2 regions of the Kribbella sp. NPDC050459 genome follow, and region 1 is predicted to be linked to the other one. Evidence: riboswitches for the same ligand, from Rfam matches in the RefSeq annotation. Region 1 holds a riboswitch; the other holds the start of a gene.
The links. Region 1 has a riboswitch for S-adenosylmethionine ahead of AB0I12_RS24185 (aminotransferase class V-fold PLP-dependent enzyme). Riboswitches for the same ligand answer to the same signal wherever they lie in the genome.
Positions count from the first base shown of each region.

Region 2: linked by a shared signal. The riboswitch ahead of thrC (threonine synthase) and the one ahead of AB0I12_RS24185 (aminotransferase class V-fold PLP-dependent enzyme) in region 1 are both predicted to bind S-adenosylmethionine.

Region 1 is NZ_JBFAJQ010000007.1:286,461-295,243, reverse strand. It holds gene AB0I12_RS24200 (DNA translocase FtsK 4TM domain-containing protein) at 1-2,134, opposite strand, end outside; gene AB0I12_RS24195 (DUF4184 family protein) at 2,208-2,978, opposite strand; gene AB0I12_RS24190 (DinB family protein) at 3,009-3,524, opposite strand; SAM riboswitch class IV at 3,621-3,734, shown strand; gene AB0I12_RS24185 (aminotransferase class V-fold PLP-dependent enzyme) at 3,752-5,116, shown strand; gene AB0I12_RS24180 (prolyl oligopeptidase family serine peptidase) at 5,132-7,183, opposite strand; gene AB0I12_RS24175 (LuxR C-terminal-related transcriptional regulator) at 7,232-8,783, shown strand, end outside.
Region 2 is NZ_JBFAJQ010000015.1:110,395-119,177, forward strand. It holds gene AB0I12_RS35455 (amidase) at 1-253, opposite strand, end outside; gene AB0I12_RS35460 (DUF3263 domain-containing protein) at 322-630, shown strand; gene AB0I12_RS35465 (LytR C-terminal domain-containing protein) at 714-1,310, shown strand; gene otsB (trehalose-phosphatase) at 1,307-2,140, shown strand; gene AB0I12_RS35475 (hypothetical protein) at 2,106-2,573, opposite strand; gene AB0I12_RS35480 (DNA-3-methyladenine glycosylase 2 family protein) at 2,620-3,567, shown strand; gene AB0I12_RS35485 (cation:proton antiporter) at 3,590-4,816, shown strand; SAM riboswitch class I at 4,882-5,022, shown strand; gene thrC (threonine synthase) at 5,036-6,295, shown strand; gene AB0I12_RS35495 (ubiquitin-like small modifier protein 1) at 6,292-6,567, shown strand; gene AB0I12_RS35500 (zinc-dependent alcohol dehydrogenase family protein) at 6,581-7,597, shown strand; gene AB0I12_RS35505 (hypothetical protein) at 7,598-8,783, opposite strand, start outside.

The DNA.
Region 1 (8,783 bases):
CCAACCGGGACGGCACGTTGGCCTTGATCAGACCGGTGACGACGTCCACCGACGGCCGCTGCGTCGCGAGCACCAGGTGGATACCGGCGGCGCGGGCCAGCTGGGTGATGCGGACGATCGAGTCCTCGACGTCGCGCGGCGCGACCATCATCAGGTCGGCGAGCTCGTCGACGATCACCAGCAGATACGGGTACGGCGTCAGCACCCGCTCGCTGCCCGGCGGCGGCTTCACCTTCCCGCCGCGGACCGCCTTGTTGAAGTCGTCGACGTGCCGGAAGCCGAAGGCCGCCAGGTCGTCGTACCGCATGTCCATCTCGCGGACGACCCACTGCAGCGCCTCGGCCGCCTTCTTGGCGTTGGTGATGATCGGCGTGATCAGGTGCGGGATGCCCTCGTAGTTGTTCAGCTCGACCCGCTTGGGGTCGACCAGGATCATCCGCACCTCGTCGGGCGTGGCCCGCATCAGGATCGACGTGATCAGCGAGTTGACGAACGACGACTTGCCCGAACCGGTGGCGCCGGCCACCAGCAGGTGCGGCATCTTCGCCATGTTCGCGACGACGAACCCGCCTTCGACGTCCTTGCCCAGGCCGGCCACCATCGGGTGGTGGTCGTTGCGAGCGGTTGCGGACCGGATCACGTCGCCGAGGCTGACGGTCTCCTTGTCGGTGTTCGGGATCTCGATACCGATCGCGGACTTGCCCGGGATCGGCGACAGGATCCGGACATCGGCCGACGCGACGGCGTACGCGATGTTCTTGGACAGCGCCGTGACCTTCTCGACCTTGACCGCGGAGCCGAGCTCGACCTCGTAGCGGGTGACTGTCGGGCCACGGGTGTAGCCGGTGACCTGTGCGTCGATGCCGAACTGCTCGAACACCTCGGTCAGCCGGTCGACGACCTGGTCGGAGGCCTTGGTGCGTGCCTTGTGCACCGAGCCGGGCTTGAGTATCTGCCCGTCCGGCAGTGTGTAGGTGATGTCGCCGGAGAGGCTGAGCTGCTCGACCCGCTGTGGCAGCGGCGTGTGCGGCGGCGGCTCCGGGGCCGGCGCGGGCGGCTTGCTCACGGGGTCAGGTGCCTCGAAGGCGGGCTCGACAGCGGCGGCAGCGCTCTCGGTGCTGTCGACGTCGTACGCGTCGTCCTCCGGCGGCTTCGCCTTCTTACGGCCGCGCTTCGGGGATTCTGCGAGCACCGGCGAGTCGTACGGCTTGACCGTCGGCTCGCCGTCCTCGTCGAGCTCGGCCTTCGCGCGCCGCTGCTTGCGGGTCAGCCGGACGGTGTCGTCGGTCGGCGCGGCGGCCACGGACGGAGCGTCCTCGGGCAGCTCGGTGCGTCCCATCAGTACGTCGAACGCCGCGCGGAACCGCAGCGGGATCGCGTACACCGGCGTGCCGGTGACCACCAGCGCGCCGAAGATCGACAGCAGGACGAGCAGCGGCGCGGCGACGTACTGCGTCAGCAGGTCCGACAGGAACGACGAGATGAAGTACCCGATCGCGCCGCCGGCGTCACGCAGCGGGCCGTCGGCCGGGTTGCTGGGGCGCGGCAGGCCGTTGGCGATGTGGATCAGGCCGAGGACGCCGAGGCACACCGCGGTCCACCCGATGACCTGTCGTCCGGCAGGGCCGTTGCGGTCGGGGTGACGCAGGGTGCGGATCGCGATGACGACCAGCATCAGCGGCAGCGCCCAGCCGAGCATGCCGATGCTGCCGCCGACGACGGTCCGGACGCCGTTACCGACCGCGCCCGGGAGGTCCCACCAGATCGCGGCGGCCACGACGACCGCCAGACCGATCAGGAACAGGCCGGCGCCGTCCCGGCGATGCTCCGGCTCCAGGTCGCGGGCGCTGTGGCCGATCCCCCGCACCATGCTGCCGAGCAGGTGCGCGATGCCGATCCAGATCTTCACCACCCCGCGGCCGAGCGCGAGCATGGCGGCCGCGAACGGGCCCGGTCCGCTGTTTTTGGGCGTGCTGGTCCGCGCGGCGGTGGTTCCACCGCCGCGCTTCGTGCTCTGCCCACGCTTCTGGGCGCCTGACGGACGGGGGCGTCCACCGGCCGCCGAACGGGCCGTGCTCGGCCGTTTGGCTGCCGACTTCTGCGCCCGCGCCGGGGAAGACGTGCGGGTCGCCATATCGTTCAGGCTACCCCGATCACCCCTCGAGTCCCACGTGTCACACGCCGATCACGCTGCCCCATCCGTAGCGTCACGACACGTGCGTACGCCGCCGCAGCCGCCCCAGGTGCCACAACACGACGTACCAGGCGAGCGCGGCCAGGCCGCCGAACACGAGCCCGGACAGCACCAGCCGTACGGCGGTCTCCCCGGCGAACTCGCCGTCCGCCCGGCCGAGCTCGACGATCGCGCCGGTGACGCCGAAGACCATCAAGGCGGCCAGCACGAGGTAGCGCACCCAATCAGGCACCCCCGGCTCGACAGCAGACGGTGACGTACGGCGGTACCAGCGGTAGAGCCAGACGACGAGGACGAGGCAGCCACCGACGGTGCTGACGTACTGCAGGATGCGGTTCACGTCCCACGCTCCCGTCAGCTGAGCCCGGAAGAAGCCTGGGAATTCTCGGACGAAGTACCCGTCATAGTGCGTGAACGAGTCCCAGAGCACATGGGTCAGCGCACCCAGGACGGCGGAGACGACCATCCACACCAGATGGGGTCGGGCCGCACCAGGCAGGCGTGCGGCTAGCGCAGTTGGAGCCAGAGCCACCAGGGGTCGCTTCAGCACCACGCTGAAGACAAGAAGCAGCACAAGCGCCAGCAGCGGGTCCAGCCAGAGCGCCGACGTGAACTTGTGGGTGAGGGTCAGCGTGAAGTTGCCGTTGATCTGCGTGGCGACCCGGTAGATCGGCCCGACGTACAGCAGGTCGGGAGCGACCGCGCCGGCCACGAGAGCCGACGCCACCAACGGACGCCGGCACAGCGGAAGGACGGCCGCGGGGTGGGCGAGAGTGAACGGCACGGCGGCAGCCTAGGTGCGTGGCAGGTCGTGTTACGCGCCTGTGGTCCCGTCGAGTTGCTCCCGCAAGAGGTCTGCGTGGCCGCAGTGCCGGCTGTACTCGCCGATGAGGTGGATGTAGATCATCCGCAGCGTCGAGTCGTTGCCCTTGAACGTGAACCGCTCGTCCAGCGAGTGGCCGGCCGCCGCGTCGTCGGAGAGCTTCCACTCGGCGATCAGGCCTTCGTACGCCGCCTGCGCGTCGGCCGCGTCGATCCGCTCGAAGTCGGCGTCCTTGCCGAGCTCCAGCGGGAACACCGGCTCGGCGGGGACCTCGGCGAAGTGGATGCGGAACCAGATCCGCTCGACCTTGGTGAGGTGCCGGATCAGGCCGAGCAGCGACAGGTTGGAGGGCGGCGACGGCCGTTCGGCCAACTGCTCAGCGGTCAGCCCCGCGCACTTGAACAGCAGCGTGCTGCGGTAGAACTGCAGATAGCCTTGCAGCAGTTCGCGCTCCGGTGCGGTCAGCGAGCCGTCCGGCCGCTCGACCACGGGCGCTCTCCAGGTCATCGACTTCCTCACGTCATCCCACGATGTGTTCGCTCATCTCATCACATGAGATAGTCACTGGCGGCAGCCGTATCCCGTTCGTTACCGTTGTCGGCAGGTCATGAGTGCCAGCGACAAGCCCCGGCTAGCTGGCCGGCAACCCTCCTCCGCGGTGGGGTGCCCCGGGTGAAGACCAGGCCGTGCGGATACCCCGCTCGGCAAGTGCGGACTTCCCTGGGAGCAGCGTCATGTCGATCCTGTCCATCCTCGAGCCGGCCAGTACGACGACTTCGCGGCCGACCGTCACGCGTCAGGTCACCGGAAACATCCCCGCCACCGTCGGTTCGGACCTGCTGGTCCCGCTCGCCGACGGCCGCGTCACCGACTACGCGAACTTCGACCACGGCGCGAGCGCCCCGTGTCTGGAGTCCGTCCGGGCCAGTGTCGAGGCGGCCCTGCCGTCGTACGCGTCGGTGCACCGCGGCAACGGCTACGCCTCGCGGATCACCACCCAGTGGTACGAGCGGGCCCGCGCCGAGGTGCACGGCTTCGTCGGCGCCCGCGCGGACGACCAGGTGATCTTCACCCGGCAGACGACCGACGCCCTGAACTTGCTCGCCCACGCGGTGCCGGCCGACGCGACCGTCATCGTCTTCGAATCCGAGCACCACGCCGCGCTGCTGCCCTGGCCGGCCGAGCGGACCGTCCGCCTCGGGGCCCCGTCCAGCCAGACCGAGGCCGTGACCCGGGTCGCCGACGCGCTTCGTCAGGCGCCCGAAGGTCCTCGCCTCGTCGTGATCACCGGAGCGTCCAACGTCACCGGCGAGATCTTCCCGATCGCCGACATCGCCAAGGTGGCCAAGGCCCACGGCGCGCGGGTCTGCCTCGACGCCGCACAGCTCGCTCCGCACCGCGCGGTCGACATCGCCGCTCTGGATGTCGACTGGGTCGCCCTGTCCGGTCACAAGCTCTACGCGCCGTACGGCGCCGGCGCACTGATCGGCCGCTCCGACTGGCTCGACGCCGCCGACCCGTACCTGTACGGCGGCGGCGCGACCCACGCCGTCACGGGCGACACCGTGGTGTGGACGACCGGACCGGCCCGCCACGAGGGCGGCTCCCCCAACGTCATCGGCGCCATCGCCCTGGCCAGCGCGTGCGCCGCGATCAGCAAGCACCGCGACGCCATCGAGCAGCACGAGCGCAGCCTGCTGGCCCGGCTGCGCACCGGACTCGCCCAGATCGACGGCGTCACGACGTACTCGATCTTCGGCGAGGAGGCCGACCGCGTCGGCACGGTCTGTTTCACGCTCGCCGGCCGGACTTCGACGCTGGTGTCCGCGGCGCTGAGCGCCGAGTACGGCATCGGTGTCCGGGACGGCAAGTTCTGCGCCCACCCGCTGGTCGGCCACCTGCTCGCCGACTCCCCCGAGCACGGTACGGCGGTCCGCGCCAGCCTCGGCCTCGGGACGACCCGGGAGCACGTGGACCGGCTCGTCAACGCCGTCCGCACGCTGGCCACGACCGGTCCGCGCACCGAGTACACGGAGAGCGCCCACGGCTGTCAGCCGGCCGACGACCCGCGGGACCTTCAGGCCCCGCGGATCTGGTAGCCACAAGCAGCCCTCCTACTGCTCGGGAGGTACGAGACCTACATGGTGAGCAGCGAACGCCAGTAGGTCCGCCCACTCCGCCGCGACCATCGCGGCGGGCTTTCCGAAGCCATGGCCGGTGTTGACCTCGACCCGGGTCAAGACTGGTCGCGGACCGGACTGGGCATGCTGCAGCGCCGCGATGAACTTGTGGCTGTGCAACGGAACCACCCTGTCGTCGTGGTCCCCCGTGACCACCAGCGTGGCCGGGTACGACGTCCCGTCGCTGACGCGATGCAGTGGCGAGTACGCCAGCAGGTCCTCGAACTGCTCCGGATCGTCCGGCGAGCCGTAGTCGGACGCCCAGGCCGCACCAACGGTGAACTTGTGGAAGCGCAGCATGTCCAGGACACCCACACCGGGCAGTGCGACCGCGAACAGGTCAGGTCGCTGCGTCATGACGGCACCGACGAGCAGTCCGCCGTTGCTGCGACCGTGAACGGCCAGCTGTGCCGGAGTGGTCACGCCGGTGTCCCGCAGGTCCTCGGCAACCGCGATGAAGTCGTCGAAGACGTTCTGCTTGTTCTTGAGCCGCCCTGCGTCGTGCCAGTCGGTTCCGTACTCGCCGCCGCCACGCAGGTTGGTGATGACCAGCACGCCACCGGCAGCAAGCCATGCCGGCCAGCCGGGCCGGTAGTCGGCCTGGATCGGGATACGGAACCCGCCGTACCCCCACATGAGCGTCGGGCGCGGCTCGGAGAAGTCCAGGTCCGACCTGGTGATCAAGAAGTAGGGCACCGGTCCGGTCCGGCGTGTCACGGTGACCTGCGGCGGCGTGAAGCCCCCGGAGCCACGAACCAGCTCCGGCAGCACGCGTACGTCGCCTGACCCGGTCGAGACGACGTACGACAGCGTGGGGTCGGTCGTCGTCGACAGGCCGATGAACAGCTCGTCGTACTCGGGTCCGGCGTTGAGTCCGACCACTCCGCCCCCAGGCACGTCGACGACGCGCTCACCGGAGCCGTCCAGCGCGTAGAGCGTCAGCACCGGCTGCGCGTCGACAAGTGTCAACGTGGCCAGGCCGCCCGCCGTACCGCGGACTGCCTGCAGCGTCGACTCTCCCTCCGGGATCAGGTCGGTAAATGAACCGTCCAGCGTCGACAGCACCACCCGGCCGCGGGACGCGTCCCGGTCGGTGCGGAGGACCAGCTGGTCGCCGGACATCCGCACGAAGGCGATCTCGTCCCTGAACTCGTCGACCACCTTCACCGGCTCGCCCAGGCCGTCGGAGGTGATCGGGTAGACCCAGAGCCGGGTGGCGTGGTCGGTCCCCTCGGTGATGTGGACGACGAGGTACCGGTCGTCGTCGGACACCTCGGGAGTGATGAAGTACCGCTCGTTGTCCGGGAAGCTCAGCAGCAGCTCGTCTTCGGACTGCGGCGTACCGACGCGGTGCAGCATCAGCCGTCCGCCGGACAGGGACGTCGTCTCCGTGCCTTCGCTGCGCCCGCTCGCCGGGTAGTGCAGATACAGGTACGCCGAACTGTCGGGGAGCCACGTCGCCTCGCAGAACTTGGCCTCCGACACCTGGTCGTCGACAGGCCTTCGGTTGGCGATGTCGAGCAGCCGGAACGTCGTCCAGTCGCTGCCGCTCTCGTTGACGCCGTACGCGAAGTACTTGCCGTCAGGGCTCACGGTGAACGAGCCCAGCGAGTCTGTGCCGTCCTCGGACAGTGTGTTCGGGTCGATCAGCACCCGGCCCGCAGTCAGCAGCTCGTCGAGCGAGTCGGCGACGAAGATCACGTCCTGGGCCTGGGTGCCGTCGTTGCGGCCGACGAAGTACCAGCCCGCCTTCTTCACGGGCACACCGGCCCGCGGCCGCGCGAGGATCGCAGCCATCGTGGCCTGGAACCAGCCACGCTCGGGGTAGTCGGCCAGCTCGGCCTGGGTGAATGCGTTCTGCCGGTCGACCCAGTCCTGGGTATCGCTCGAGTCAGGGTCTTCCAGCCAGCGGTAAGGGTCGGCGATCTGGTGCCCGTGCAACGTCTCGACCACATCGTCGCGGCGGCTCTCGGGATAGACGGTCATGGACACAACCTACTGGCGGACTCACCGGCCTGCCGTCACACTGCGAGCGTGACCACCACGCGACCGGTCGACGACAATGCGGACCAGGTGCGGGTCGCTGCCGCCGTGGCCGGCCCGCGGGTCCGGCTGGACGTCCTGCAGCGGGTCGCCGGTCTCACCAGCGACGAGTTCGGGGACGCGGTCGACGTCCTGATCCGTGGCGGTGCGATCGTCGTGGCACCGGACACGGGCGAGTCGTGGTTCGCCGACGAGTCGGTACGGCGGGACACCGAAGCGCGGCTGGTCCTGAGCCGGCGCGCCGACCTGCACCGTCGTACGGCCGAGGCGCTCGAAGCGGACGTAGGCGCCGACACGGCCGAGATCGCACGGCACTGGGCCGGAGCCGTCGCGGCGACGCCTGATCCGCTCGATCGGGCAGCGCTCCAGCTCCGCCTCGCGACGGCATCCGTCCGCGCCGGTGACCTCGCGACGGCCCACGCTGCCACGCGCAGCGCCGTCGCGGTCGCGAGGAGCGCGAAAGCAGCCGAGCTGCTCGCCCAGGCAGCCGTCACGCTCGAGCCGCTTGGCCAGTCGGACTGGGACGGCGACATCGACCAGTGGTGCACCGAGGCACTCGCCGCAGCACACAGCTCGCCGAGGACGAGAGTCCGGTTGCTGGCCCGGCAGTCGCAGGCGGCTGTCTACCTCGCGCGGTGGAGTGAGGCGCTCCGAGCCAGCAGTGACGCGCTGGCCCAGGCCGAGGCGCTGCAAGATCCGTCCCTTCTCGTGGAAGCGCTGACCGCGCGCCAGCTCGCGACGAGCGGACCTGACGACGTGGCCGATCTGGCCGCCGCCGCGGACCGGATGATCGAGCTCGGTACGTCGACCGGTCGCGCCGAGGTGGAGCTGCGCGGGCGACTCTGGCGCGTCGACACGCTCTGGTACGCCGGGGACCTGGCCGCGATCGGCGGCGAGACCGGCCGGATCGCAAGCTGTGCGGGGCGTGCCGGCGGCCCGCAGGGTCAATGGCATGTCCTGATCACCCGCGCGTCGTTGGCCGCTGCCCGCGCCGAGTTCGACGACGCCGAGGCGCTGCTCGACGAAGCGCTCACCGTCTTCCGCGGCATCGGCCATCCGGCGGCGCACGGCGCGGAGGTCGCGTTCCGGCTGGTGCTCGGCCATCATCGCGGCCACTCCCCCGAACTGCTGGGGAGTGCCGTCTGGCAGTTCGGAACCGACGCCCGCTGGGATCTCGCCGCCCGGCTGACCCGCGCGTTCGTCCTCGTCGACGCCGGCCGGACGGATGAGGCAGCGGCTCTGTACCAACGCTGCGGCCGGCCCGAGTCGTGGCCGGACTGGCGTGCGGGCGAGCTGCTGCTGAACACCATCGGCGCGCGGGTCGCGGCCGCGATCGGCGCGACCGACGACGTACGACGCTTCCGGGACCGCCTGGAGCCCCGCCGCGGCTGGTACGTCGTCGGCGGCGCGGGCGCGACCAACTTCCTCGGACCGGTCGAGCTCGTCCTCGGGGTCTGCGCCGCAGCCCTCGACGAACCGGACGCGGCGGTCGCGGACCTCCGAACGGCCGAAGCGCGCTGCCGCAGCATCGGGGCGCCGGGCT
Region 2 (8,783 bases), on a different contig from region 1:
CGCCGTGCAGTGGGCTACGGACCCGCCCATCGTCACGCTCTGTGTCGAGACGGGCGGCATCGGTGAGCGCCGCGGGATTCGGAGTGCAGACGGCGTTGACCAGCTGGTCGACCTCACGAATCCGCCCCTGCAACTCCTCCACGAGCGCCACGCTGGAAGAAGTTGAGCTCACTGGAACGATCCTGCCAGAGTTGGCTGCGTCCGGTTGCCTTGTCAGCGACACGCTTCGTGTCGGTCCGGCGGTGAATGACATGGCTGTCGTTCTGCACGTAGAGTGGCTGGCGGACGGACGATCACCGACCGCACAGGAGTCAGCAGCAGATGGACAGCGCCAACGCCAGCTCCCCCGGCCCCGCCGAAGCTGCGCCGCCGGTCGTCGCCGGACTCTCGGAGCGTGACGGCCAGATCCTTGCCTTCGAGCGGCACTGGTGGAAGTACGCCGGGGCGAAGGAGCAGGCGATCCGGGACCAGTTCCAGATGTCGGCGACCCGCTACTACCAGGTCCTGAACGCGCTCATCGACCGCCCCGAGGCCCTCGCGCACGACCCGCTGCTGGTCAAGCGCCTGCGCCGCCTCCGCGCCGCCCGCCAGCGCGCCCGCTCCGCACGCCGCCTGGGCATCGAGGTCTGACCATGTCCCGCCGCCTCAGGGCGTGCCTTGCTGCTCCGCGCCCGCGGGGCGATCAGGGGCAGGTGCTGTCCTCCTTCGTTGCCGTGGCTGCTGTGGTCGCGATCGTGGCCGGGCTGCTCGTGCTGTTCGGGACCCGTGGGCACGACAGCAAGGCCGAGGAGAAGCCGGCCGGCGCGAGTACGCCGAAAGCGTCGGAGAAGCCGTCCACCGGGCCTTCGACGGTCGGGGCCAGCGTGCCGAAGCCGTCCACCAAGCCGTCCGCTGAGCCGACTCCCGCGCCGACGACCGCACCCAGCAGCGAGCCGCCGTCCACCGAGCCCACCACCCAGCCGAGCCAGCCGTCGGAGACGACACAGGCCACGCAGCCGCCGAAGCCGACGCAGCCGGTCACGATCCCGGCCGAGGAGCGCCCGGCGATCGAGGTGTACAACAACACCTCGCAAAAGGGCTTGGCCGACTCGGTCGCGAGCCGCGCGCGGCAGGCCGGCTGGACCGTGGCCGGCTCCCCGGACAACTGGCACGGCAAGATCGCCGAGAGCACGGTGTACTACCCGCCGGGCATGCTCGACGCCGCCAACCAGCTCGCCCGCGACATCGGTGTCGGCCGGACCAAGGGTGCGCTGGACAACATGAAGAAGGATCGCCTGACGGTGATCCTGACCTCGGACTACTCAGGATGAGTACTCCGGTCATCCAGACCGAGGCGGGACGGGAAGGCTGGGAAGCCATCGTCTCGGACCCGGCGAGTGCCGTGATCTCGTCGGACTTCGACGGCGTCCTCTCGCCGCTGGTCGAGGACCCGGCGTTGTCCCGCCCGGTCGAGGGCGCTCTGGACGCGCTGGCCCGGCTCGCCCGGAGCGTGAACCAGGTCGCGATCGTCACCGGCCGGCCCGCGCTGGTCGCCACCGAGCTGTCCGGGGTGAGCGGTCACCCGGGACTCGGGAATCTCGTCGTCCTCGGGCACTACGGGCTGGAGCGCTGGGACGCCGCCACCGGCATGGTGACGAGTGAGCCGGTGCCGCCCGGTGTCACGACGGCTCGGGACCGGCTGCCGGGACTGTTGCGCGAGGCCGGCGTACCGGACGCGTTCGTGGAGGACAAGGACAGCTCGCTGGCCGTGCACACCCGCCGGCTGGACGATCCGGTCGGGGCCTTCGAACTGCTCCGGGCGCCGTTGACCGCGCTCGCCGAGGAGACTTCGTTGCGGCTCGAGCCGGGCAACCTCGTGCTCGAGCTGCGGCCGCCCGGGATCGACAAGGGCGTCGCGCTCCGCGGCCTGATCGAGTCGACCGGCGCCCGATCGATCCTGTACGCCGGTGACGACCTCGGCGACCTCGCGGCGTACCGGGCGATCCAGGCCGAGCGGGAGACCGGGCTGCGCGCCGTACTGCTGGCCACGCGGTCCTCGAACGCCGCCGAGCTGATCGAGGCCGCGGATGTCGTCGTCGACGACCCGAGCGGTGTGGTGACCGTGCTCACGGCGCTTTCGGACGCGATCTCAGCACGCTGAGAGTCTGCGTCACGGTCTTGCCGATCGGCTGGATCGGCCGCTCGACGTAGCCGCCGTCCTTCAGGTTCGCGAGCCGCTCGAACGGGTTCCGCGACGCCGGGTCGCCGGTGAGCAGGAACGAGACGACCACGCCCACCACGTACAGCGGGAGCATCAGCAGGCCGATCAGGCAGAAGTACTGCCACGAATGCCGCTCCTCGTGCCGGACCAGGGCCGCGTTGTCGAAGTACGTGCGGTCGTGCTTGCTGAGTACGACGTTGCCGATCGTGAACGCGCCGGCGATCGGAAAGCCGAGCTTGTACTCGTTCGCGAAGAACAGCCCCCGCGGCCCTCGCGTGAACTTGGCCCGTCCGAGCACGCCGACGAAGGCGCCGGCCACGGTGGACAGGTTGAGGAAGTTGCCCACCACCTTGAGCCACTGCCAGGCGTTCATGGGGATCAGTATGAATTCTGTCGGAGCGGTGGGTAAGACTTGGCGGGTGAGTTCGGTGGTGCGGGTCTGGCGTCCTGGGCGGGTGGTGGATCCGCAGTCGGTGATCGGCGGGTTGCGCAAGGGGCCCGGCGATCCGGCGTACGTGTTCGACGCGGCGCGGCGGACGGTGTGGCGGGCGACGCGGACTCCGGAGGGGCCGGTGCTGTTGCGGCTGACGCCGCATGCCGGATCCGTCGAGGCCGAGGCGTGGGGGCCGGGGGCCGAGTGGGCGTTGGACGGGGTTCCGGAGTTGCTGGGCGACCGGGACAGCTGGGACGGGTTCGAGCCGCTGCCCGAGCACCGGGTCCTGGTGGACGCGGCGCGGCGCTTCCCGCATCTGCGGGTGCCGCGGACCCGCGCGGTGTTCGAGGCGATGGCGGCCGCCGGGATCGAGCAGGTGGTGACCGGCAAGGAGGCCTTCCGGGCGTGGCGACTGCTGCTGCGGGAGTACGGCGAGCCGGCGCCAGGGCCCCATCAGCAGGGCAACCGGGTGATGATGGTGCCGCCGGCGCCGGAGGAGTGGCGGCAGATCCCGTCCTGGCAATGGTTGCGCGCCGGTGTCGAGGGTCGGCGATCGCGGGTCGTCATCACGGCCGCGACCCGGGCGAAGGCGCTGGAGCGGACGCTCGAGCTGAGTGACTCCGCGGAGATCGAGCGACGGCTGCGGTCGCTGCCGGGAGTCGGCGTGTGGACGGCGGCCGAGGTGCGCCAGCGGGCTCACGGCGACGCGGACGCCTTCTCGTTCGCGGACTACCACGTGTCGCGGAACGTGTCGTACGCGCTGATCGGCGAGGAGCTCGACGACGACGGCTGCGCCGAACTGATCGAGCCGTACCGCGGTCACCGCTTCCGGGTGCAGCGCCTGATCGAGCTGGCAGGCATCGGCCATCCTCGCTTCGGCCCGCGCAAATCCCTGCCCACCCACACGCCGGGGGCCACGCATCGGCTGAGGTAGCCCTGGGCACAGGTGCCTGACGATGATCATCAACGGGGATGGCCTGTATCTCGTGGCAGGCCTGGCACTGCTGCTCGGTGCCGTACTGCCCCGGTTACTGGCGCGGTACGCCATTTCCGCGCCGATCGCCTTCCTCGGTGCGGGTCTGCTCCTCGGCCTCGCCGTCGACCGCGTCCACCTCAGCCCGATCGCCCAGCCGGCGCTGACGAAGCATCTGGCGGCGCTGACTGTGATCGTCGCGCTGATGGGCGTCGGCCTGGCCATCGACCGGCCGATCAGCCTACTCACCTGGTCAGTCACCTGGCGGTTGCTGTTCGTCGCGATGCCGGCCGGAATCGCGGCGCTGGCCGGGGCCGGCTGGCTGCTCGGGCTCGCTCCGGCGACCGCGCTCCTGATCGCCGCGGTGCTGGCGCCGACGGATCCGGTGCTCGCGTCCGACGTCCAGGTGGAGGGACCGACGACCGGCGAGGACGCCGAGCTCGACGAGGACGACGAGGTGCGGTTCGCGCTCACGTCCGAGGCGGGCCTGAACGACGGGATGGCGGCGCCGTTCGTGTACCTGGCGGTCTTCGTCGCGACCAAGACCCTGTCGCCGTGGCAGTGGGTCGCCTGGGACGTGGTCGGGAAGTCGGTGATCGGGGTCGCGATCGGCTTCTGCGCGGGCTGGTTGCTCGGGCGGATGACGTTCTCGGCGCCGGCCCGGAGCCTGCGGCTGTCGGAGGCCCGGGAGCCGGTGCTCGCGCTGGCTCTGACGGTTGGGGTGTACGGGCTCACCCAGGTGCTGCACGGGTACGGGTTCATCGCTGTGTTCGTCGCGGCGCTCACGCTGCGGTCGGTGGAGAGCAAGCACGCGTTCCACGGCGAGCTGCACGACTTCATCGGTGAGCTCGAACACATCCTCACGTGGAGCGTCCTGCTCCTGCTCGGCGCCGCGGTCACCGCCGGGCTGCTGAAGCCGCTCACGGTCGCCGGCGCCGCTGTCGGCGTACTGCTCGTCTTCGTGGTTCGTCCGCTGTTCGGGTGGCTGTCGCTCGCGCGATCCGGGCTCCGGCGGTCCGAACGCTGGGCGACGGCGGCGTTCGGCGTCCGCGGCGTGTCGTCGGTGTACTACCTCGCCGCGGTCGGAGCGCATTTCCGGGACGACCTGCCGTGGCTCTGGGCGACACTCGGGTTCACGGTGATCCTGAGCGTCGTTGTGCACGGGGTCGCGGCGACGCCGGTGATGCGCTTCCTGGAGCGCCGGGGCTGAGATCCCGCGTCTCGAATACTGGGAACGCGGGACACAATATGGACCCGATTGGGTAATCTCGGGGGAGCTCATCCAGAGGGACTGAGGGAAACGGCCCGTTGACGTCCCGGCAACCCTCCCCGTCGAGACCCCGTCCGGGGCTCTCCGCGAGGGAACGGTGCCAAATCCGTCCCGCGCCGAGATCCGGCGACCGGGGAAGATGAGGAGGGAACCTCACTCATGAGCCTGACCGCCACCCACACGATCCGTGAAGGTGCCTTCGGCAACGGTACGCACCTGAGCTGTCGCGCCTGTGGGGCGAAGTCGCCGCTCGGCCCGTTCTACGCCTGTATGGAGTGTTTCGGTCCGCTCGAGGTCGGATACGAGTACCCGAACATCACCCGCGAGCAGATCGAGGCCGGCCCGAAGAACATCTGGCGGTACCAGCCGCTGCTGCCCGTCCCCGTCGACGTGGCCAGCTTCCCGAACACCGAGCCCGGCTACACCCGGCTCGTCGACGCGCAGAACCTGGCCCGCGAGCTCGGGCTGCGCAAGCTGTGGGTGAAGGACGACTCGGGCAACCCGACGCACTCCTTCAAGGACCGCGTCGTCGCCTCCGCCCTGAGCGCCACCCGCGAGCTCGGCATGAAGGTCTTCGCCTGCCCGTCCACCGGCAACCTGGCGAACGCGGTCGCCGCGGCCGCCGCCCGGGCCGGCATCCGCTCGGTCGTGTTCATCCCGCACGACCTCGAGCGCCCGAAGGTCATCACGACCGCTGTGTACGGCGGGACGCTGGTCGCCGTCGAGGGCAACTACGACGACGTGAACAAGCTCGCCTCCGAGATCGCCGGTGAGGAGGAGGGCTGGGCGTTCGTGAACGTGAACGTCCGCCCGTACTACTCCGAAGGCTCCAAGACGCTCGCCTTCGAGATCGCCGAGCAGCTCGGCTGGCGGCTGCCGCAGCAGATCGTGATTCCGGTCGCGTCCGGGTCGCAGCTGACCAAGATCGACAAGGGCTTCACCGAGTTCGGCAAGCTGGGCCTCGTCGACGCCACCGACTACAAGGTGTACGGCGCGCAGGCGACCGGCTGTTCGCCCGTCGCGCAGGCGTTCCGCGACGGGCACGACGTGGTCAAGCCGGTGCGCCCGGACACGATCGCGAAGTCCCTTGCGATCGGCAACCCGGCCGACGGGCCGTACGTGCTGGACGTCGCCCGCCGGACCGGCGGCGCGATCGAGGACGTCAGCGACGACGAGGTCGTCGAGGGCATCCAGCTGCTGGCCCGCACCGAGGGCATCTTCGCCGAGACCGCGGGCGGGGTGACCGTCGCGACGCTGAAGAAGCTGATCGCGACCGGCCAGCTCGACCCCGAGGCCGAGACGGTGATCATCAACTCCGGCGACGGGCTCAAGACGCTCGACGCCGTGGCCGACCGGGTCGGCCCCAAGGTGACCATCCCCGCGTCGTACGACGCCTTCGTGAAGGCAGGCCTGCAGTGAGTGTGAGCGTTCGCGTCCCGACCATCCTGCGGCCCTACACCCAGGGCGTGTCCGAGGTGTCCGCCGAGGGCACGACGCTGACCGAGGTGCTCGACTCGCTCGACGCGTCGTACCCCGGCATCAAGGGCCGCGTCCTGGACGACGCGGGCGAACTCCGCCGCTTCGTCAACGTGTACGTCGACGACGACGACGTCCGCTTCGCCGAAGGCCTGCAGACCACCATCAAGGACGGCGGCCAGGTCTCGATCATCCCCGCGGTCGCCGGCGGCTGATTAAGCTGCTCTGATGCGAGCAGTTGTTGTCTCGGAGTACGGCGTACTGCCTGAGGTTCGTGAGGTTCCGGAGCCTGTTGTCGCGGACGGTTCGGTGGTCCTGAAGGTCGAGGCCACCGGGCTGTGCCGCAGTGACTGGCACGGGTGGATGGGGCACGACTCCGACATCGTGCTGCCGCATGTGCCGGGGCATGAGCTGGCCGGAACGATCGCCGCGGTCGGTGCCGGCGTGTCCGGGTGGGCGGTCGGGGATCGGGTCACGACGCCGTTCATCTGTGCGTGCGGCTCGTGTGAGCAGTGCCTTGCCGGTGATCAGCAGGTGTGCCCGAATCAGTTGCAGCCCGGGTTCAACTACTGGGGTTCGTTCGCCGAGTACGTCGCGGTGCCCTACGCCGCGGTGAACCTGGTCCGGCTGCCCGACGACATGGACTTCGCCACCGCCGCGGGCCTGGGCTGCCGGTTCGCCACGTCGTTCCGGGCCGTCCACCAGATCGGCAAGGTCGCCGCCGGCGAACGCGTCGCAATCTTCGGCTGCGGCGGCGTCGGTCTCTCCGCCGTCATGATCGCCGCCGCTCTGGGTGCTGAGGTGATCGCCATCGACACCAACCCGGCGGCGCTCGAGCTGGCCCGCACCTATGGCGCTTCCCACACCCTCGAAGCGTCCGCCGACACTGTCAGCCAACTGCGCGATCTCGGCGGTGCGCACGTGACCATCGACGCCCTCGGGTCCAGCGACATCGTCCAGCAAGCCCTGACAGCTCTCCGCCCCCGCGGCCGCCACGTCCAGGTCGGCCTCCTCCCCAACGGCGTCCAGTTGGACGTAGGCCGCCTCATCGGCCAGGAACTCTCCTGGCTGGGCAGCCACGGCATGCCGGCCCATGCTTACCCCGAGATGCTGGATCTGGTTGCCCAAGGCAAGCTCAACCCAACCCAGCTGATCACCCGCACCATCACCCTGGCCGAAACCCCCGCCGCCCTGGCGGACCTCTCGAACGGCACCCCACCCGGCGTCACCGTCATCACCCCATAGCTACAGGCGGATCAGGTACACGGTGGGTGGGCGGCCGGTGCGGCCGTGTTGTTGGGTGCCGGTGGGGGCGGCGAGGCCGGCTCGTTCGAGGCGTTTGAGGACTCGGCGGGCGGTGCGGAGTTGGACGGCGAGGTGGTCGGCTACGTCTTGGGTGGTGAGGCCGTTGGGGAGGGTGGCGGTGAGTTCTCGCATGCGGGCGAGGGTTTGGGTGTTGAGGCCGACCCGCCGGGCCAGGAGCGGGAGGCTTTCGGTGCCGCGGGCGCCGGCCGGCTGTTCGCCGGAGGGTTCGATGACGATCTCGACGTCGTCGGACATGGAGACGACCCCGGCAACAGTGCCGATCGAGGCGGCGCGGCCGACTGCGCGGCGGGCGAGCGCCTCGGCTTCGGCAGCCGTCCGGCCGACGCCGAAACCGACGTACGCCGTGGAGTGCCGGGCCGCGAGGTGGTCGAGCAGCGGCATCCGGGAGAACTGTTCGGTGGCCTGTTCGAGCAGCCCGCGGGTGGTGACGACGAGGTGCCGGCCGTCGGGCAGCGCCGCGAGGCTGCCGCCGAGGGTGATGAGGTCGGCGGCCAGCGCGTCGTCGGGCTCGGGGAGGTCGATGACGCCGAGCGCGACCTGGGCGTCGCCGACGTGCTGGCCGGTGGTGGTCAGGATCAGCGCCTGCAGGGTGGAGCGGATCGAGTACCGCGACGGCGCGAGCCGCACGGACGGCATCTCGTTCTCGATCAGGTGGAACGCCGAACCCAGGCAGCTGATCGCGACCTTCGTGTCGTGCTTGTCCCGCGCGGTGCGGTGGAACGCGACGATGTCGTCCGACGTCAGGCCCGGCCGGTACGGCAGCACCTGGATCTGGTCCGTCGGCAGCTTCGCCTCGATCAGGGTCTCCAGGACCTCGGCCCGCCGCAGCGTGTCGATCGAGAACTGGGTGACGTTGTGCCCGAGCCGCAGCAGCTCGACCAGTGCGCGCAGCAGGGTCGCCCCGTCGTACGAGACGTACATCGTGGGCCGGTCGATCACCCCGGCCTCGGTGGCGATCGTGTACGGGACGACGCCGGTGAACAGGAACGCGTCGACGTCGCTGTGCGCCTGCTCGACGAGCTCGACGGCCTCGGTCTCGTGCCGGTACGGCAGCGGCAGCAGTGTGGTCCCGCTGGGGGCGCCGACCACGGTCACCCGCTGGACC